Regions from separate parts of the Pseudarthrobacter sp. genome, predicted to be linked through region 3. Evidence: riboswitches for the same ligand, from Rfam matches in the RefSeq annotation. Region 3 holds a riboswitch; each other region holds the start of a gene.
The links. A riboswitch is a leader RNA that binds a small molecule or an ion and turns the genes downstream of it on or off. The one in region 3 is predicted to bind cyclic di-AMP.

Region 1 (6,987 bases), on a different contig from region 3:
GAACCTGATGGCCGCAGTCTCGTGCCGGACAAGCTCGCCGCGGCCGGGATCTCTGGCTCGGACGTGGGGCGCCTGCAGCGTGACGGAGTTCTGGACGGTGTCCGCCTGGACGATGTGAGCGTTCCCCGGCCGGGCCAGAGCTTCGCGTTCGTGATGGACACGGCGCCCTGTGCGGGTGCCGAGGAACTCGCAGACGGCGTGGATCTGCTGGTGGCAGAGTCAACGTTCAGTACCGACGACGGCGAGCTCGCCAAGCAGTACCGTCACCTGACCGCCGGGCAGGCGGGGGAGTTGGCGGCCAGCGCCGCCGTCGGCACGCTGGTCCTTACGCACTTCTCCTCGCGGTACGGCGACGACGTTACTGCGCTCGAGGAGCAGGCCCGGGTCCGGGCTGGCAGCTCGACGGTTATGGCAGCCAATGACCTGGACCGGATCGCCTTCCCCAATCGGCGCGGTAGCCCCCGGTGAGGCCGGAACTCGCTGACCCTTGCACGAAGGCCGGCTTCGGAGAAGGATATGAGCCTCACTCGAGGAGGCCAATCATGCTCCAGCTTGGAAAGTTTGAACGGTATCTGATCGAGGAATTCTTCGACGACTACCGCGCCGGCGCAATGACGCACCGCACGTTTACCCGCCGGGTCGCATTCATCATGGGAAGCATGGCGGCGGCATCGGGCGCGATGCTGCTCGTCGGATGCACACCCGAGGAAGTCCCACGCAGCACCGACCCCATGCCCACACCCACGCCGTCATCGTCGACGGCGGGCCCCGGCACTGCTTCTGCCGGTGCTGTGCCGGGGGCCAAGAGCCCGCTCTCCGTCCCGGAGGGCGCCGGAGGGCTGACGACGGCGACCGTGCGGTTCCCGGCCGACGGAACCGAGATCAGTGGGTACCTCGCCCGGCCCGAATCCGGTGCAGCCGGCCCTGCGGTGCTGGTCTGCCACGAAAACCGCGGCCTGACCCCGCACATCCAGGACGTTGCCCGCCGCTTTGCCAAAGCCGGGTACGCGGCGCTGGCCCTTGACCTGCTCAGCAGGGAAGGCGGCACAGCCAGCCTTGACTCTGACGCCGTGTCGGGTGCACTGACCCGAGCCGGGGCACAGCGCCATGTTGCTGACTTCGCCGCCGCCTTTGACTACCTTCAGGCCCAGGACTTCGTGGACTCCGGACGCATCGCCATGAACGGGTATTGTTTCGGCGGCGGCATCACGTGGCAGGCGGCAACCGAGCTGGCCGGACTGAAGGCCACCGCCGCGTTCTATGGGCCGGCGCCGGACCTGAACAAGGTGCCGGCCATCAAGGCTGCGGCGTTCGGTGTGTATGCCGAACGCGACCAGCGGATCACCGGCGCGATGCCCGCCCTTCGTGACGCCTTGGTGGCTGCCGGGGTCCGCCACCAGATCACCGTCTACCCCGGCGTCGACCATGCCTTCCACAACGACACCGGCGAGCGCTACAACGAAACCCAAGCCACGGCTGCCTGGAACGACACCCTCGCCTGGTTCGGACAGCACGTCTGAGCAGCACGTCTGATCCGCCGCGGTCTGGGCTGTCCTGCCACGGGTAGTCTTGAAGCATGAGCACCGCAATCCCACTAACGCTCACCTTCGGCGGGCGTTTCGCCCGCGAACTCGGGGAGCTGGCGGTTCCCTGGCAGGCGGAGGAAGCACCTGACCCGCAGCTGCTGGTCCTGAACGAGCCGTTGGCCACCGAGCTGGGCTTCGACCCGTCCTGGCTGCGGACGCCCGAGGGGACGCGGCTGCTCATCGGCAACCAGATTCCTGACGGTGCCACACCCGTGGCCCAGGCCTATGCCGGCCACCAGTTCGGCGGCTACTCACCCCTGCTCGGCGACGGGCGGGCCCTCCTGCTGGGGGAGGTCACGGACATCCACGGGCAGCTTCGGGACATCCACCTCAAGGGCTCCGGCCGGACACCGTTCGCCCGCGCGGGTGACGGTCTCGCCGTCGTCGGTCCCATGCTGCGCGAGTACATCGTCAGCGAAGCCATGCACGCCATGGCCATCCCCACCACGAGGTCCCTCGCCGTGGTGGCCACGGGCCGGCCCGTCCGCCGCGAAACGATGCTGCCCGGGGCCGTGCTCACCCGGGTGGCCAGCAGCCACCTGCGGGTCGGCAGCTTCCAGTTCGCCCGCGTCAACGGCGAGGCGGACCTTCTGAGCCGTCTGGCGGATCATGCCATCAGCCGCCACTACCCGGACGCGGCGCTTGCCGACAAGCCCTATCTCGCGTTCTTCGAGGCGGTCATAGCCGCGCAGGCGTCCCTGGTGGCGCAATGGATGCTGGTGGGCTTCGTCCATGGCGTGATGAACACCGACAACATGGCCATCTCCGGCGAGACCATCGACTACGGTCCCTGCGCTTTTATGGACGCGTTCAACCCCGGCGCGGTCTACAGCTCCATCGACGCGGACGGGCGCTACGCCTACGCCAACCAGCCGGTCATCGCCGAATGGAACCTCACCCGGCTCGCTGAAGCACTCCTGCCCCTGCTCCATGAAGACCAGGACCAGGCCGTGGCGCTCGCCGTTGAATCCCTCGGCGGCTTCCGCGCCCTGTACAGCGTTGCCTGGTCGGCAGGCATGAAGTCCAAGCTTGGGCTGCGCCCGGACACGCACGACGACGTCGCGTCGTCCCTGGTGGACGGCGTGCTGGCGCTGCTCCAGGAAGGCCAGGTGGATTACACCTCCTTCTTCCGGGGCCTCGGCTCGGCGGCCCGCGGTACGCCGGAAACTACGCGGTCCATGTTTGCGAACCCCGAAGCCTTCGACGCCTGGGCCGCACGGTGGCTGGCCCTGGCGCCGGACGCGGACCTGATGGACCGGGTCAACCCCGTCTACATCCCCAGGAACCACCTGGTTGAAGAGGCTCTGGACTCGGCTATCGCCGGCGACCTGGACCCATTCAACCGGTTGGTGGACGTCCTGGCCGATCCGTACACGCAGCGCCCCGGGCTGGAACGCTACGCCGGCCCCGCCCCTGAAGACTTCGGGAGCTATCGGACCTTCTGCGGGACCTGAGAGAACACCAGGGATGGACGACGGCGGCGCGGGGCTGGGTGCCGCCCGCCGCCGTCGAGCATGGTCGGATCACGCTACGCGGACGAAGGACGCTCCGGCGAGCCAGCTGATCGAGTGCACTTCGGTTTTGTAACCGTCCACCCCGCCACTGACAACCTGGCCGTTGCCGGCGTAGACGCCCACATGGCCGGCCGTGATGACCAGGTCCCCTGCGGCCGGTGTGCCCACCACCGGGCCGTACTGGAAGAACTGGCCGGGAGCCAGGTCACCCACGCTTTTACCCACCGAGCGCAGCGCCTTCTCCACCATGGCGGTGCAGTCCTGCTGGATGCCGAGCTGGGAGTTGGCGGAAGCCAGGATGGCCGCGCCGAGCGAGCCGGCCGGAGCCTGGGCCGCCGGTGCGGACGTTGAGGCCAGCCTTATGCCGGTGTTGGTGGGGGAGGCCGGCGCCGCCGCGGGAGACGCTGCGGGAGCCGGTGCGGTGTAGCCGGCACCAGGGATCAGGATCTGGTCGCCGGGGTAGATGATGCTGGTCAGCGAGAGTCCGTTGGCGGCAAGGACGTCGTTGAGCGGGACGCCGTTGGCGGCGGAAATCTGGCCCAGCGTGTCACCCGAAACGACTGTGTGGACGTTGGCCGCGGCGGGGGCTGCTGCAGCGGAAGTCGAAGCAACAGCGGCCGGAGCCGCTGCCGCCGCACTGGTCTGGACCTGAGTGTTGGCAGTCCCGGAGTTGTCCGGGCCGTGGACGCCGGCCTGAGCCGGGACGCCAATGCTGAACAGCAGGCCGGATGCAGCAACAGCCACCAGGGCCGGCCGGCCAAACGTCAGGGGGTGTGTTTTGGCCGCAGTGGCCAGGCCAATGAGGACGGTAGAGCGGGCAGGAACCGCACGAAGGCGTGCGGCAGCGGAATTCTTGGACACGGTTGATCGCCTCTCCCATGCCTGCGGGGTGAGCTGTCGGGTTCGGGTCGGAGATACCCGGCCGGTAGCGCCGCCGCACGGGACGGAGCGATACCGACTTAACCCCAAGGCTTCGAAAAGCCGTGGAAACGTGGTTCCCCCGTCCCTGCCAGCTGGAAAGCGACTGGATCCCGGTCAGCGGCAGGGCTCGGCATACTGGCGGGAATGTCCCGGCTTGAGCCGGGCCACCGTTTGACCATAACTTCCAGTTATCGGCAATGTCACATTCCGGTAACGGAATGTAGGCGTGAAATCCACCCGCGCTTCATCTCGGATTCCCTCCCTCCTCGGTAACGATGTTGCAGGTCAGGCCCCGTAATCCGTATATGCCCGGTAAGCTCACCAACTATGTCCCGGATTGTTCAAAAAATGCGGCTGCCCGCCCTCGCCGGCCTGCTGGCGGTCGCCCTGGTGGGGTCGGCTGCGCTGCTTCCCTCGCATGCCGACGACGACGCGCCGCCCGGCGGGTATCCCTCGTGGCAAGACGTGCAGAACGCCAAGAAAAGCGAGGCCGGCAAAGCGGCAGAAGTCACCAGGATCAACGGGCTGCTGGGCGGACTCCAGGCTGAAGCAGAGGCGCTGGGCAATGCGGCCGTAACGTCCGCCGCGGAGTACGCCAAGGCCGAAGCGGCACTTCAGGCCGCCACTTCCACTGTGGACGCACTCACGGCCCAGACGGCACGCGCCGCGGCCGAACTGGGACAGTACAAGAAGGAAATCGGTGCTCTGGCGGCCCAATCGTACAAGACCGGTGGAACCAACATGGGTTTCTTCGTTGCCCTCGACGCCGTGCAGAACAACAGCATCCACGGCCTGAATATCGTCCAGATCGTCAGCGATAAGACTGCGGCCCTGGTCAACAAATCTGCAAGCGCCGAACGCATTTCCCGTGCCCTGGCCGATCAGGAGCAGGCGGCCAGGGCCGAGCGCGAGCGCCTGTCCGGCGAGGCCAGAACCAAGCTCGACGCCGCCCAATCCGCCCAGCAGGCCATGTCCCGGCAGATCGCGGAGCAGCAGGAGCACGGCCTGGAACTGACCGCGCAGCTGGCCTCCCTCAAAGGGACCACGGCTGCCGTGGAGGGGGAGTTCCGGCAGGGCCAGGTGGCCTTGGCCGCGTATGAAACGGCGCAGGCCGCCAAGCGGGCCGCGGCGCAGGAACAGGCACGCCAACAGGCGGAGGCGGCAGCCAAGGCGGCGGCCCTTGCCGCTGCACAGAAACCGGCTCCGGCCCCGCCTGCTGTACCGGGCGTGCCCGCCCCGCCTCCGGTCCCGAGCCCGACGCCGGTCCCGCCGCCCGTCGTCGTCGTGCCTTCCGTTCCGGGAGGCGCTGTCAACGACCCCGCGGGCGCCAAGAACTACGCGGCCGGGCAGCTCGGCGCCTACGGCTGGGGCCAGGACCAGTTTCCGTGCCTGGCGTCGCTGTGGACCAAGGAGTCGAACTGGCTGACCACTGCCACCAACCCGTACTCGGGCGCATACGGGATCGCCCAGTCGCTGCCGGCCAGCAAGTATGCCAGCGCCGGCAGCGACTGGCTCACGAGCTACCGGACCCAGGTCAATTGGGGCCTGTCCTATATCGCTGACCGCTACGGGTCACCGTGCGGCGCGTGGAACCATTCCGTGGCCAACAACTGGTACTGACTTGCGGGGGACGGCAGCCGCGTCACGTTCCCGGTGCCTTGGCGAATACCGCGGCGCTGAGGAATTCAATGCCGACGAAGGCTTCGTCGCCGTCCACCCAGGCGTCATGTCCGGGCGGAATGGTGTAGGAGTCGCCGGCGCTGATGCTGATCCGGGTGCCGTTGGTGGTCTCGACGTTGAGTGCCCCGGAAACGCAGTATCCGACGTGGTTGTTCTGGCAGGACTCGGTCTGGACCACCGGCTTGATGCAGTCCGACCAGCGCCAGCCGGGACTGAACGTGAACCGGCCAACGGTGTAGTCGCCGAGGTTGACTACGTCCACTTCGGTTTTGTCCGGGCGGCGCTTCTCATCCGGCGTGTTGTGGGATTTGACTGCCAGTGTGGTGACGACGTTGGTAGGCATGGCACGCAGACTTTCTCTGTTGATTCTGTGTCCATCAGCTGTCTGTCCCTGGCTGCCAGACCGCATCTGAGGCGCTTACGATTGCCAGCATGCTCCCGCCGACGGCGCTTGTCGAGACCCAAACCACTAGGCTTTTCCCATGCCCGATTTTGAACGGTTCCGGGTTCTGCTGGAAGAAGAGCGCACCCGGAAACTCGCGCTCCTCCCCGCCCTCCGTGCGGACATTTCGTCGGCCAACGCCGCCCGCCAGGATTCCAACGTGGATGACGAGCACGACCCCGAGGGTTCCACCATTGCGTTCGAGCTGTCGCAGGCCTCGGCGCTCCTGAAGCAGAGCAGTGCGGGACTTGACCAGGTGGACGCGGCCCTGGCGCGGATTGCGGCGGGCACCTACGGCACGTGCGCCGTGTGCGGGGACCCCATCGCGGAGGGACGGCTCGAAGCCCGCCCGTCGACGCCGTTTTGCATCCTCCACGCTGCCGCCGGTCGGCAGGGACGGTAGCGGCGCCGTGAACCCAGATGTCGTGGACTCCAATGCCGTGACTTCCGGTTGCCGTGAGAGGGAGGGGGCTGTGAACGGGCGCGTGCAGGACGCTGCTGGCTTCATCGATGCCACCCTGCAGAATGAGGGCGCCTGGTACCGGGCGGAGGACGTGGAGGCCCGGGTGGGCGGGGTCCTGGGTTCCTGGGGATCGTCAGTGGGAGCCGTACGCGGCACCGTCCGCGATGCCGGCAGGAAGTTCAAGGATCTTGGCCACGATGAGGTGACCGCTTTGGCATCCCTACTCTGGGGCCGGCCCGGTCCCGGCAGGCGGCCGGTCTATGAGAGGCGGCTCGCCGCCGTGGTGCTGCTGCAGTCCCGGGTTGCCCTTCTTCGCCACTCTGACCTGACCCGGCTGGAGGGCTTCATCAGAACCGCGCAGACCGGTGAGCTGGTGGCCCC
Region 2 (6,987 bases), on a different contig from region 3:
AGGCGGCGTAGAGGCCGTCCTCAAGTTTCGGCGTCGGGGCCTTGTCCCCCAGTTCAGAGCACACCCACGTGCAGGTCTGGCGGGTGCGCAGCGCACTGGAACAGAGGATGAAGTCCGGGAAGATGCCGTGTTTGACCAGCCACTTGCCGGCCAGGGGCGCCTCGCGGTGTCCCCGTTCCTCCAGCGGCCGCTCATGATCCGCCACACCGCCGGGCCAGTCGGACTTGGCGTGCCGCATGATCACCAGGCGTTTGATGTGGTGGTCGCTCATCCCCCAAGCCTAACGCCCACACAGGTGGGCCGCGCCGCCGTCGAACATCAGCCGCGGAGGCCAACACTCGCGGGGCCGGACTGAACGCGAAAAGGCGGCACATCCCGAAAGCGCCGTTGTTGCGTGAGGTACGAGCGCAGGCGCAGAGGGATCGTGCCGCCTTTTGGCGGTACTGAAGTAAGGACTAGATCGAGTATTCCGGAGCGGCCCAGACAATAACTTCGGGGTGCTCGTAGAAGCGGTAGCCCTGGCCGCGGACGGTACGGACGGTGTTGGCGAGGCGGCCCAGCTTGGAGCGGAGACGGCGGATGTGGACGTCGATGGTGCGCTCGTTGGGGACTTCCTCGGCGTTGCGCCACAGGCCCTCAAGCAGTTCATCGCGGCCAACCGTGCGGGTGCCGTTTTCCACCAGGTAGTTCAGGAGTTCGAATTCCTTGAAGGTCAGGTTCAGGGATTCGCCGTCAAGGTGGACTTCGCGGCGGGCGAGGTCGATCAGGACGCCGGACGGGCGCGGGTCCTGGGGCTGCTGCAGCCGGGCAGTCTCGGTGCGCTTCTGCGCGTTCACGGTGGGGTCACCAAAGGTGGAACGGACGACGTCGAGCGCGGAACCGGGGGTGCCGGCCGGCGCCACGGCCACGGCCGCGTAGCTTTCAGCACCGGTCACGAGTGACTGTGCGTAAGCGCGGATTTCCTGGGCAAGCTTGGCAATGGAGGTTCCGGCAGCCGCTGCGGTCTCCTCGTCGATGCCCATGTAGAGGACAAATCCGCGGGCCACGGTGTCATTGGCGACCGGGCGGACACTGTTGGGTCCCGCGATCACCGGAGTGGGCGCGGTGAGCGGCGCGGCATCGGCAGGCTGGACGGCGCGGAGCTGGCCGTAGGAACTGGGGTTGTAGCCCTGGGGTGCGTAGCCGGGGGCAGGAAAGCTGGCCCCGGGTGCAGCCGGGGCGAACGCCGGTCGGGCACCGAACCCCTGGCGGAGGCCGGAAGCCTGGCCGGCCTTGCCTGCGTTACGGACGGAGATGTGGACGTATCCGGATGCAACTGACATGAATGCTTACCTCAATGTGAATGGCCGTCATCGCGGCTCGAATGCTGATTGTCCCCGCAATGAAATCTGGGGATGGCGCCCTACGCTGGGCTGGGGGCGAATGCCTAAGAACTTCGTGGGGTCTGAAGATCAGGCGTGCATTCGACAACAGCGCATGTCGGCAGCAGCGGATGTGCTGGGCCAATATTCTGCGGCTGCAGGTGCTGTTGAGTTCTTGTTCACAATTGAAAGTGTGCAACGTAACAATGAAAACTTGCAAGTAACAATGGGTGCAACGTTCCGCATACTGAGACAAAATGCGGATTTGTGTTACAGATCACCATTCTGATTTGGCGGCAAAATAGGAGTTGTTGTCCGTCATGGGTGCGCAAATGGCCCTCTCCGGCGAACAATGTTCGCCCTTTCGCCATATCAAGACCTTGAAATTCACCGGCCAATGACTTGCCGAGATTCCCTGCCGGGTTTTGCCGCCTGTCCAGCGGAGAAGGCGTCCGCCGGCGGATTGTCGGCGTCCCGCCCGGCCCCCAGATCGCCCATCCAGCTCGCTAGGCTGGGATTCACAGCGTGCGCACAGGAACCCCATAGCGCGGGCTAACCGAATGATCGGAGAGTTGTCCCATGGCCACTTCGCACTCCATGACCAACAACCTTCCACAACTGACCCACCCGGACGGCTCCCCCATCCGCGCCCTGGTGGTTGACGACGAACCCAGCCTTTCCGAGCTCATGAGCATGGGGCTGCGCATGGCCGGCTGGTCCGTTGCGGTGGCTTCGGATGGCCCGGAGGCCGTCAAGCTTGCCAAGGAGTTCCGCCCGGACGTCCTGGTGCTGGACGTGATGCTGCCAGGGTTCGACGGCGTTGAGCTGCTGGGCAGGATCCGCGCCTTCGCGCCGGAGGTACCTGCGCTTTTCCTGACTGCCAAGGACGCCGTCCAGGACAGGATCGTGGGCCTGGCGGCCGGCGGGGACGACTACGTGACCAAGCCGTTCAGTATGGAAGAGGTCCTGCTGCGGCTGCACCGCCTTGTCCAGCGCTCCGGCGTTGCCGCGATGGACACTGCCGAACTTGTGGTGGGCGATCTTGTCCTCAACATCGACACCCGCGAAGTGACCCGTGCGGGCGACGCCCTCCAGCTCACCGCCACCCAGTTCGAGCTGCTCCGGTACCTCATGGAGAACCCCAAACGCGTCATCAGCAAAGCCCAGATCCTGGACCGCGTCTGGAACTATGACTTCGGCGGCCAGGCCAACATTGTGGAGCTCTACATCTCCTACCTGCGCAAGAAAGTGGATGCCTTGCACCCGCCCATGATCCATACCGTGCGGGGCGCCGGCTACGTCATCAAACCGGCTGAGTAACAGCTCCATGTCCTCGCCGCGAGCAACCCCAGCACCAGCCCGGAGCTGGCTGAAACCGGACACCTGGCATCTGCGCACGCGCCTGATCCTGTTGGCCATGGCCCTGCTGGTGGCCATCTGCGGCGCCGTGGGGCTGTTCAGTTACGCCTCCATGGATTCCTTTCTCACGGGTCAGCTGGATGAACAGCTGAGCCAGGCCGCCAAACTCTCGAACGGTCCGGGCCGCCCGCCCCTGGGCGGATTCAACGGCAGGCCGGACCCGCTTGACTCCCGCGGGCAGAGTGTCGGAACGCTGAATGCGCGGATCCTGAACGGCCAGATCCCCAGTGGCGGTTTCCTGGACTCGGACACCACACGCCTACCCCTCGACTCCGAGGACAAGCAGACCCTGCTGGCGCTGACGCAGAACGGCATCCCCGTGAACCGCTCGCTGTCCAACGGGGATTACCGGATTGTGGCCGTCCAAACCGGCTACGGCGATGTCCTTGTCACGGGCCTTCCGCTCGCCGCCAAGGAGAGCACGCTGGCATCGCTGGTGTGGACCTTTGTGTTTGTCTCCTTGGGCGGCCTGGCGCTGATCGGACTGGCAGGAACAGTGCTGATCCGGCGCACCATGAAGCCGCTGGAGCAGCTTTCCGAGGTGGCAACCCGGGTGGCCCGGCTCCGGCTGGACGCGGGCGAGGTGGCACTCGCGGTGCGCGTCCCGCCGTCGAACTCCAACCCCGGAACCGAAGTGGGCAGCGTAGGGCACGCCCTGAACCTGATGCTGGACAACGTCGCCAGTGCCCTCGAGGCGCGGCAGCGGAGCGAGACCAAGGTGCGGCAGTTCGTTGCCGACGCTTCCCATGAGCTGCGCACCCCGCTGACCGCCATCCGCGGGTACACGGAGCTGATGCGGATGACCGAGGACTTCACGCCGGACGGCCGGAAATCCCTGGCCCGGGTCCAAAGCCAGTCCGAACGCATGACCACCCTGGTGGAGGATCTGCTCCTGCTCGCCCGGCTCGATGAGGGCCAGCCCCTGAAGCTCAGCGAAGTTGACCTCACACAACTCGTGATCGAAACCGTCAGTGACGAGAAGGTCATCGCCCCGGACCACCAATGGCGCCTTGAACTGCCTGACGAGCCGCTCGCCGTCACGGGTGATGCATCCCAACTGCGTCAGGTGCTTGTCAACCTGCTATCCAATGCGCGCAAGCACACGCCGCCGGGAACCACCGTGGTCACCGCTGTCACGAAGTCTGCCAATGGCGGCGCAGCGGTGACGGTAACGGACGACGGCGGGGGCATCCCTGCGGAGTTCGTTGACCACGTTTTCTCCCGGTTTGCCCGCGCAGACGCGGCGCGCAAGGGTACGGCGCCGGCCTCGGGCGCCGGGGCGTCCGAAGGCACAAGTGGCTTGGGCCTGGCCATTGTCCAGTCGATCATGGAGGCCCATGGCGGGAGCGTGGAAGTGACATCACGGGCCGGACGGACGGAGTTCGCATTGCTCTTCCCTGCCGGCGCGCTGGCGCAACCCACTGACGCCCGAGCGCAGCAAGGCGACACACCATCGCCGTGATTCCCGTTACCAAAATGTGACTTAAGGTTCCAGCTCCTGTAGCGTCGATGACGTGTGGTTCCCGTTTGGGCCGCATATCCGGATGACGCCAAGCTCTGCCGCTTCCCGGATTCCGTTTTCAGAGGCAGAGGCGGGGGACCCACCGTCCCGGGCACCAAGTGCCCTTTGGGGTTAAGCCAACACGTGATTGTGCCGTGTGGCCGGATGCCCTCATCCGAACCCGACAGCTAACTCCGCAGGTGTGAGAGGCGATCCATCATGTCTGAATTCAAGGTACAAACGCGCCCGCAGGGCGACACAAAGTCCCACAGCCACCGCAAGCAGACGCGCTTCGGTGCAGCTATGTCCCCATTGTCCAAGGCCGCGCGGATTCCCTCCGTGGGCCAGCGCGTCGCGGTGTTCGCGACGGCGTGCGCCCTGCTGGTCGGCGTCAGCGCCGCGGCACACGCTTCCGAGTCTGCGTCGCTTGCGGCCAGCGCGGACCAGGCCGCCGAACAAGCCAGCGCCCAGTCGAAGCTGAGCTTCGAGACAGCCGAGATCCAGCCCCCGGCCTCCCCGGAAGCTGCGCCGGCCGAGATCAACGTCGCGCCCCAGGCCGCCGAACCGGCACCTGCCCCGGTCCCGGAGCCCGCTCCGGCTCCGGCCCCGGAACCTGCGCCCGCGCCTGTTGTGGCAGTCAACGACCCCGCAGGAGCGCAGGCCTACGCTGCTGGCCAGCTGGCGACGTACGGCTGGTCCGCTGACCAGATGCAGTGCCTGCAGACGCTGTGGACCAAGGAATCCGACTGGACCACCACGGCCACCAACGCCAGCAGCGGCGCGTACGGCATCGTCCAGTCATTGCCTGCTGAGAAGATGGCTAGCGCCGGTGCGGACTACATCACCAACTACCGCACGCAGATCAACTGGGGCCTGAACTACATCCAGGAGCGCTACCAGTCACCGTGCGGGGCGCTGAACTTCCACCTGTCGCACAACTGGTACTAGGCCGACCGAGCGGCGCCGGCGGATCACGAAAGTGATCCGCCGGCGTCAAAGCCGGAAAGAGTCAAAGCCGGAAAGAAATGAGCTGCCGTCCCGCGGCGTCCGTTTCCACGGAGGCCGTCACGGCACGGTAATCCGCGATATGCAGCACGCCTGCTGGCAATTCGCCCGCATTCGGACCCACGGCCACCGTCCGGATACCCGCAGCAACGCCTGCCGCGATTCCGGCGGGCGCATCCTCGAACACCACGGCGTCATCCGGTTTCACGCCCAGCAGCCCGGCGGCCATCAGATAGCCTTCCGGGTGCGGCTTGCCCCGTGTGACCAGGTCCGCCGTCACGGCCGTGGCCGGCATGTCCAGCCCGGCAGCGTCCATGCGGATGTCTGCCAGGGTCCTGTCCGCTGAAGTCACCAGCGCCACTGCCTGGGCCGGGAGGCTGCGAAGCAGGTCGGCAGCCCCCGGCAACGCGATGATACCGGCCGTCCGCACCCGTTCCATCGCACCCAGTTCCTCGGTGAGGGCCGCGACGTCCGCTCCCGCCGGCGCGAAACGGCGCACGGTATCGGCAGCCTGGACGCCGTGCGAAGTGCGCAGGATTTCGGCGATGTCCAGGCCGTACCGGGCCGCGAATTCTCCCCAGACCTCCTCCACTACTGCCGTGGAGTCCACCAGTGTGCCGTCCATATCGAAAAGGACGGCCCGGCAGGTCAGTGTTCGTGCGGCGGCAGGTGCTCGTGTGGCGGTAGGTGTGGGGATGTTCATGCTGCCTATTTTGCCTTAGGCGTTACCGGCTCAGGCGTCGCGACCCGGGCGCCGCCCTCAGGCGTCACGGCCCGGGATGTACTGCACCGCCCACTTGTTTCCGTCGGGATCCGCGAAGTAGACGAAGTGCCCCCAGTCCTGGATGTCGATGTCGCTGACCTCCACACCGTTGCCCTTGAGGTGGTCGTGGGCAGCCTGGATGTCGCTGACCACCATCTGCAGGCTTGGGGCTGTGCCCGGAGGGGCGTCATTGAGGCCCTCGCCAATACAAATGGAGCAGGCGGATCCCGGCGGGGTCAGCTGGACGAAACGAATGCCATCCATGGGCCGCTCGTCGAAATCCGGGTTGAATCCAACTTTGTTGACATAGAAATCCTTGGCCCGGTCCACGTCGGATACGGGCACAAAAACGAGTTCAAGTTTCCAGTCCATGCGCCACAGGCTAACGGCGGCGGCAGGAAAGCGGAAGACTTACATTCTGGAGCAGCCCGTACTAGCCGGCGATGCCGTACAGGCGGTCGCCGGCGTCGCCGAGCCCGGGAACGATGTAGGACTTCTCGTCGAGCCGTTCGTCAATGGAAGCCAGCACGATGGTCACGTTGGCCTCGGCCAGTTCCTCTTCGAGCTTGGCCAGGCCTTCCGGCGCGGCCAGGAGGCAAATGCACGTGACGTCTGAGGCGCCGCGCTTGAACAGGAACTTGATGGCTTCGCGCAGGGTTCCGCCGGTGGCAAGCATCGGATCCAGAACAAAGATCTGCCGGTCCGTCAGGTCCTCAGGGAGCCGCTCCGCGTACGTGATGATGTCCAGGGTTTCCTCATCGCGGGCCATGCCCAGGAAACCCACCTCAGCGGTGGGGACCAGCTTGGTCATGCCCTCGAGCATGCCGAGCCCGGCGCGCAGGATGGGAACCACCAGAGGCGTGGGCTTGGTGAAAGCGGTGCCCACTGTGGTGCTGACCGGCGTCTCGATGGTGACCGGCTGGGTGCGGACCTCACGG
Region 3 (6,987 bases):
GCGGGCCGGCCCTTGGGCTTGGTACCCGGCTGCGCGGGCGCGGGCACCGGCGGCCCCCACGGCAAAGCGAACGCCGGGACTGGTTCGCCCAGCTGCACGCCATGCGGCGGAACAACCATCACACCGTGCGCCGACGCCAGTCCGCGCATCATCCCGGGACCCGTGTGCTTGGCCGGTGAAGCCATCCCGTACAGCAGCCGGAAGGGCATCAGCCTGGTCCGGCCCGGCTCAGGCTCGATGGTGGTCCCGCACGGGACCTCCTGCACCGGCGGCATGGTGCCGTGGCCCAGCGCCGCCAGCAGCGGTTCGCCCACCGTGGACAGTGCCATCATGGCGGCCAGCGGGTTTCCGGGGAGCCCCAGGACAAAGCGACCGTCGGGGAGCTCGGCCAGGACAGCCGGATGGCCGGGGCGCATGGCGATGCCGTCGATGACCAGCCGCCCGCCCAGTTCCGCCACAGCCCGGCGGAGGTGGTCGGTGTCCGAGACGCCAGTACCTCCGGTGGTGATCACGACGTCGGCAGGCAGCGCGGAGGGGTCCGGCACCTCGGGCGGGAGGTCGGCCAGGCCGTCCAGCCACTCAGCGTAGGAATCGCCGATCCGCTCCTGGCCGCCGTTAATACCGCCGAGCATTTCCACAACGGCCGCGAGCTGCGGACCGAAGGTGTCCCGAACCTGTCCGGGGACCGGCAGCCCGTGGGCCACAACTTCGGAGCCGGTCAGCAGGAGCTTAACCACCGGCTTGCCCTGGACCAGCAGGTCATCGTGCCCGGCCAGGGCCGCGACCGCCAGATGGGCCGGGTTCAGTGTTACGCCGGCCTTGACCAGCACCTCTCCCGCGGCGGCTTCCTCGCCGGCCTTCCTGATGTGCTGGCCGTTCCCGGGCTCGCCGGGGCGGGCGGCGCCGCCGGTCATCAACAGCGGCAGGCCGTCGTCGTCCGTTCCAAGCACGGCACTTTCGCTGCGCAGGACCGCTTTGGCGCCGGGCGGGATCAGTCCGCCGGTGACGATGGGGCTGGCCTGGTGGGGTGCCAGCCGCAGGCCTGCGTCTGCCACGATCCACGGACCGCTGCCGTTGACGGCCCATCCGTCCATCGCAGACGACGCGTAGTGCGGCATGTCGTGCAACGCGGTGATGTCTTCGGCCAGGACCCTGCCCAGGGCCTGGCCCAGGGGAACCCGGCCCGGCGGAATTGGCGTGGCGATATCAAAAGCGGCCTTGCGCGCCTCTTCCCAGGTGTGGGCCAGGTGCTTTGCCGGGGCTGTCTGCTGCTCGGGATTTTCGGATACGTCGCCGGGGGCGGCGGTCACTGAACGGGAGTCATTCGACGGGGGTCCCGGCGGATTCGGCGTCATAGTCAGCAGCCAGGGTGCGGGCACGGTCCATGGCAGCGGTCATGGCGGCGGCGTTGGTGGCCTGCCCTGCTCCCGCAGCCAGGCCGGCGGCGAAACCGGCAATAAAGGTGGTGAGCGGGGCGGCGGGGCGGACCACTGAGTGGGCTGCCACGCCGGCCAGCGACAGGATGGTGTTGACGTCGATCTGGACGTCCTCCAGTTCATACGCCTGGAGCAAGGACCTGCACCATTCTTCCAGCGTCTCTTCCTGGCTTTTCACGCTCTGCCTCCCAAATCGTCTGCGGCAGTGTTGCCCCGGAACCCGGCTAGGGGATCCGGACCGGCCACTCCAAGTGCGGCGGCATCGTCCCAGGTGTCCACGTCTGCCGTGGAGCCAGCCGGAACGGCGACAAGCTGCACGTCCAGACTAGCAAGGAGTGCCCTCACCGAACCGTTGATTAAGCGTCCGGTGCTTTCCAGTTCCGCCACGGAACGTTGTAGCGCGACCGTGCTATAAAAACCGACCAGCGGCTGACGGCGGCCATCCTCCGAGACGGCCACCACGCCGTCCGGTGCCAAGCCCGCGGGCGCTCCGGCAGCGGGTCCTCGCGCACGCAACGCAGCCTTCAGCGCCGCCACCGCCTGCCCCACGTTGGGCATGTCGCAGGCCAGCACCAGCGTCAGCCCGGGGCGGCTGCCACCCGCCGCGGACAGGGCCGCAAGCCCGGCCGCGATAGCAGCCGCGGGACCGCTAAAGGGGGGTTCTTCGCGGCAGCGGAGAAATCCGGCAGGGATTTCGCCGGCCGGCACCTCCCCGGTGTCCGGACCAACCACGACGGCGGCCCGGGCTCCCCTCGCAGCGGCGGCGGAGCGACGCAGCAGGGAGTCGCCGTCGTACGTCAGACTCTGCTTGGGCACGCCACCGAGCCGCGACGAACGGCCGCCGGCGAGGATGACGGCATCGAAGTCGAGGGGGTCAGCGTCCACCCTCCCAGCTTAACCGCGCAGGCAGGAATACTGCGCCGGGCTGGAACTACCGCGCGGACCGGAACAAGGCAGCCCGGAACAAGGCGGCCCGCTCAGGCAGCCCGCTCAGGCAGCAGGAACGGATCCCAGTCCGGCGTGGGCTTCTCAAGTTCCTTGATCTGCCAGATGGTGCCATGCGGCGGTTCCGGATCAAACCTGAGCTTCCAGCCCATTTCAGCCGGGGTGTGATCGCCCTTGGTGTTATTGCAGCGGAGGCACGCGGCCACCAGGTTCTCCCAGGAGTCGGCGCCGCCACGCGACTTGGGCTGCACATGGTCGATGGTGTGGGCCCCTTTGCCGCAATACGCGCAGCGGTGTCCGTCCCGCCGCAGGACGCCGCGGCGGCTGACAGCGGTGCCCTGGTTGTATCTGGGGCGGATGTAGCGGTTCAGGAGAATCACGGACGGGCGGCCCAAAATCTCCTGAGGCCCCACCACAGGGTCATCGCCCTCGGCAATAACACTGGCCTTGCCCGTGAGCACAAGCACCAGCGCCCGGCGGAAGGTGACTACCGCCAGCGGTTCATATCCAGCATTCAGAACGAGAGTGCGCATGCACGTACCTCTTTGTGGCCGCACCCGTCAGGGGCACGAGGGCCGGCTGCCCCCGGCATATCCGGGCTATGGATCGACACCACAAGAGTAAACAAAGAATCCCGGGATCAGCTAATCCCGGAAGTAACCGGGGTCACGTGTCGGGCCTGGGCGGCTGTCCGGATCGGTACGACAGGCCGGAGACAGCAAAGGACCCCCGCCGTGAGGCGGGGGTCCTTTGAACACTGAAGCTGCTGCTAGGACACGCGGATGAAGACCGGTCCTGAGCCAACATTGGCGCTGAATACAACGGTCTGGTTGCCGTTGTAACCGCCGTGGACTGCCTGACCGTTGCCGGCGTATACGGCGATGTGGGCCATGCCCGCGCCGCCGTCGGCGTAGTAGATCAGATCGCCGGGCTGGGCCTCGGCGGCGCTCACGGTCTTACCCAGGGACAGGTAGCCGGCGGGCCAGCCGTGGTAGTTGATGCCCACGGCGGCCAGGGCGTTGGTCACCAGCATGGTGCAGTCCTGGCTGACGCCGAGCTGTGCGTAAGCAGCGGACAGGATGGCAGCACCCTTGCCGCTGGCGGCGACCGGAGCCGAGGGAGCAGCCGGAGTGGCCGACGCTACCGTGATGGTTGCCGCGGCCTTGGCCGGAGCCGGAGCTTCAACAACCGGCTCGGGAGCCTCAACCGGAGCGGGCGTGGTGGTCACGGCCGGCTTCTCGTAGGAGATGGCAATGGTGGAAGCAGCGGAAATGATGGCCGGAGCGGAAACCTCAGCCTCAAGGTTCGAAGCGGAAGCACCTTCGTGCTGGACTCCGGTGTCTGCCGCGTTCGCGGCGATACCACTGGTCAGGACAAGGCCGGAAGCAGCAGCGATAACCGCAGCCTGGCGGCCCATGCCGCCGGCGTTGTCGCCGACAGCCTTGGCAATGACAGCCAGCGAGTTGGTCTTGGTGACCTCGGCGCGGTGCCGTGCAACAGTTGCACGTGTAGTCATTAATTTCTCTCTTTCGTTTTCCTCAGGACCGCGTAGGCAGTCCAAGGGCGTTGGAGGCGCCGGCATCTTGGGGGTACGCCGGCACATCCCGAACGGGGATTTAGCGAAAAGTCTCCAGCGAAGAATCGGTTCCGGCAGCACAGGGCTGCAGGAACTGCTGGATTGCAGGAACTACGGGGCCAGCGTGAAGAAGGATCCGCCGCCCGTGGATGCCACGGAGTGGAGCAGCGTGCCCTGTGACGGGTTCAGTGCGCTGATCATCATGCCGTTGCCGACGTAAATGCCAACGTGGGCGCCGCCATTCTGCATGACCAGGTCACCGGGAGCCGGTGTGGCGGTGGGCCGCATGGCCGTCCAGGCATTGGTGCGGGGAATGCTGATGCCGGCCTGGGCGTAGACCCACTGCGTGAAGCCGGAGCAGTCCCAGCCGTTGGGAGTGGTGCCGCCCCAGAGGTAGGGGTGACCGATACCGGTGTAGGCAAGTGCTGCCAGACCCGAAGCAGCAGCAGAGGAGACAGTGTCAGCGAGCTTGGAGGCCGCGGCCTCGGTTGCGGCAGCACCCTGAGCCCCGGTTTCGGAAGCCGTGGACTGCGCGCGGACCCTCTCAACCTTCGGCGCCGGCGTCGTCTTGATGACGGGGCGTTCGAAGGAAACGGTAGCCGTGGGCGCGGCAGTGACGGCAAGTGCCGTCTGCGCGGAACCGGACTCGGTAGAGGCGGAAACGCCGGCGGTGGAATCCGCGGCGTTGGCCGGAAGCCCCATGCTCAGGATCAGACCTGATGCAGCTGCGATAACAGCAGCCTGGCGACCTACGGTCCCGGCATTGGCACTGACGGCCTTGGACACGGAGCCCAAGGGGTTAGTGCGAACCGGTTGTGCGCGGTGACGCGCAGAAGTATGGCGTGAAGACACGAAGGTAGCCTCTCCCAATGCCTGCGAGGTGAGCTGTCGGATTCGGATGGGAGTCACCCGGCCGCGCTGCTTCACAGTGGAAGCTTTGCGACTTAACCCCAAGGCCTTCAGAATCGAAGACCAAAATTGGTTCCCCCGCCCCTGCCAGACGATGTCATGCGAACGGACCTTGAGCGGTGGCAGAGCTAGGCAATCCACTCAAGAACGTCAACTTCGGAAAAGTTGACGCGCTTTAGACGTTACAGGAGTTCCGAGCCAATGTCACATTCAGGTCACGGCATGTTGCTACGATTCGAGAGTTGGCCATCATTTGGGTCAGAGCCAGCCGGTGGGGTCGACGACTTCGCCATTGATCTGGACCTCGAAGTGGAGGTGGCAGCCCGTGGACGCGCCCGTGGTGCCGCTGAGGGCAACCACGTCGCCGCGGCTGACCGTCTGGCCTACCTTGACGCTGGCGGAGGAGAGGTGGTTGTAGGTGGTTTCAAGGCCATTGCCGTGATCCACCACCACGCGGTTGCCACCGCCGTACTGGTGCCAGCCAACGAAGGTCACGGTGCCGCTGGCAGCGGCCATGACGGAGGTTCCGCACTGTGCCACGTAGTCCTGGCCGCGGTGGAAGTCGCCGGAGCCGCCGGTGATGGGACTGACCCGGAACCCGAAGGGTGAGGCCGTAACCAGCTGGGCCAGCGGCGAGCCAAGGCTTCCGGCAGAGGCGGCGCGGGTAATGGATCCCGCGGACTGGGCGCTCAACAGCTGCTTCAGCTTGCCGTCGGGATCACCCTGGGTCACCACGGACGAGCGGCTGAAATCAATTTGGGCGGCGGCTTCGGCGGTCACTTCGGGCTGCGGAGCAGCGGAAACGGCTAATGCAGCCTGGCCGGGTGCCGGAGTGGCCATCACGGGGCCGGTCACAGGAACCGTCACAGTGAGAGCCAGGCCTGTTGCTGCCAGGGCGATGCCGGCCTTCTGGCCGAGGCCACTGGCGGCGGCGAAATCCGTCATCTGCCGGAAGGGTCCCCGGCGGCGGCGGGCTTCCCGCTGTGGGTCGCGGGGCCTCTCCGCGCTGAAATCCTCGGCCACTCTGGGCGCCGAGGCGGGACCCACCGCGCGACGGCGGCCCCTGGAGTATTGCGTGGTCAAGAATGTTCCTCTCTGGGTAGCCTGCGAAGTTAGCTGTCGGATTCGGGTCAGAGAGTTCAAAGACCCGGTCCGCCGTGACAAGCACTTGGCGCAGAGATATCCCGTGAGGATCCTTCGCTGGAAGAGGCTTGCTGCTGACGGACTTAACCCCAAGGCAGTCTTACGACTGCCGGTTGTGGTTCCCCCGCCTCTGCCAGTTGGTGACTGATGCACCTGATCCGCTGGCAGAGCTCGGCTCCGGATCAGGTAACGCTTTTGTATCGACGCTGAGTTTCAACTATAGGTGATTAACTTGGACAGTAACAATTCCGTTACCTTTGCGGAACCTTGCGTCGCTGCGCTATGGAACGGCCCCACGCGCGGCCCCACACGGCGGACCGCCTTCCCGTCAGCTGACGGAAACGAAGACGTGGGATGCCACTTCCGGGGGCAGCTCGAGCGCCCCTTCGATTCCCGGAACGCGCACCGAAATGTACTCCCCTACGCGCTCCAGGGACACCGTGGCACCGGGCCTGATCCCGCCTTCATCCAACTGGACCAGCAGCTCAGGTTCCACCTGGATGGGCTCAGCCAGCCGGCTGACTGTCACGTTCGACGCTGGCCCGTAGCCCTGCATCGCATCCAGGAGATTAATCACACCGGCGTCTGGGAGCGCGGGCGCCGGCCCGCCCAGGGCGGCCAGCCCGGGGATGGGGTTGCCGTACGGAGACTCGGTGGGGTGGTTGAGCAATTCGTAGATGCGCTGCTCTACGCGTTCGCTCATCACATGCTCCCAGCGGCACGCTTCATCGTGGACATAGGCCCAGTCCAGGCCAATCACATCCGCCAGGAGCCGTTCCGCGAGCCTGTGCTTGCGCATCACTTCCGTAGCGCGTTTCCGCCCGGCTTCCGTGAGCTCCAGGTGGCGGTCTCCGGAGACCACGACCAGTCCGTCGCGTTCCATCCGGCCGATGGTTTGGGACACCGTGGGTCCGGAATGCCGCAGCCGTTCGGCGATGCGTGCGCGAAGAGCAACGATGTTCTCTTCTTCAAGCTCCA

Region 1: another riboswitch for cyclic di-AMP. It lies ahead of V6M49_RS03775 (C40 family peptidase); the one in region 3 lies ahead of V6M49_RS02555 (C40 family peptidase).
Region 2: another riboswitch for cyclic di-AMP. It lies ahead of V6M49_RS08935 (hypothetical protein); the one in region 3 lies ahead of V6M49_RS02555 (C40 family peptidase).

The regions. Positions count from the first base shown of each region.
Region 1 covers NZ_JAKFFD010000038.1:53,705-60,691, reverse strand. Annotated here, with positions in the region: gene V6M49_RS03790 (ribonuclease Z) at 1-468, shown strand, start outside; gene V6M49_RS03785 (dienelactone hydrolase family protein) at 543-1,520, shown strand; gene V6M49_RS03780 (protein adenylyltransferase SelO) at 1,577-3,040, shown strand; gene V6M49_RS03775 (C40 family peptidase) at 3,110-3,961, opposite strand; cyclic di-AMP (ydaO/yuaA leader) riboswitch at 3,965-4,133, opposite strand; gene V6M49_RS03770 (lytic transglycosylase domain-containing protein) at 4,349-5,641, shown strand; gene V6M49_RS03765 (cupin domain-containing protein) at 5,664-6,044, opposite strand; gene V6M49_RS03760 (TraR/DksA family transcriptional regulator) at 6,184-6,546, shown strand; gene V6M49_RS03755 (DNA alkylation repair protein) at 6,617-6,987, shown strand, end outside.
Region 2 covers NZ_JAKFFD010000113.1:6,520-13,506, reverse strand. Annotated here, with positions in the region: gene V6M49_RS08960 (SixA phosphatase family protein) at 1-271, opposite strand, end outside; gene V6M49_RS08955 (winged helix-turn-helix domain-containing protein) at 456-1,322, opposite strand; gene V6M49_RS08950 (hypothetical protein) at 1,321-1,650, shown strand; gene V6M49_RS08945 (response regulator transcription factor) at 1,941-2,681, shown strand; gene V6M49_RS08940 (sensor histidine kinase) at 2,689-4,242, shown strand; cyclic di-AMP (ydaO/yuaA leader) riboswitch at 4,343-4,495, shown strand; gene V6M49_RS08935 (hypothetical protein) at 4,501-5,229, shown strand; gene V6M49_RS08930 (HAD-IA family hydrolase) at 5,291-5,989, opposite strand; gene V6M49_RS08925 (VOC family protein) at 6,047-6,421, opposite strand; gene upp (uracil phosphoribosyltransferase) at 6,483-6,987, opposite strand, start outside.
Region 3 covers NZ_JAKFFD010000028.1:15,515-22,501, reverse strand. Annotated here, with positions in the region: gene V6M49_RS02580 (molybdopterin molybdotransferase MoeA) at 1-1,355, opposite strand, end outside; gene V6M49_RS02575 (DUF6457 domain-containing protein) at 1,321-1,614, opposite strand; gene mobA (molybdenum cofactor guanylyltransferase) at 1,611-2,321, opposite strand; gene V6M49_RS02565 (HNH endonuclease) at 2,414-2,914, opposite strand; gene V6M49_RS02560 (NlpC/P60 family protein) at 3,151-3,897, opposite strand; gene V6M49_RS02555 (C40 family peptidase) at 4,069-4,743, opposite strand; cyclic di-AMP (ydaO/yuaA leader) riboswitch at 4,814-4,976, opposite strand; gene V6M49_RS02550 (M23 family metallopeptidase) at 5,125-5,949, opposite strand; cyclic di-AMP (ydaO/yuaA leader) riboswitch at 5,953-6,171, opposite strand; gene V6M49_RS02545 (metal-dependent transcriptional regulator) at 6,338-6,987, opposite strand, start outside.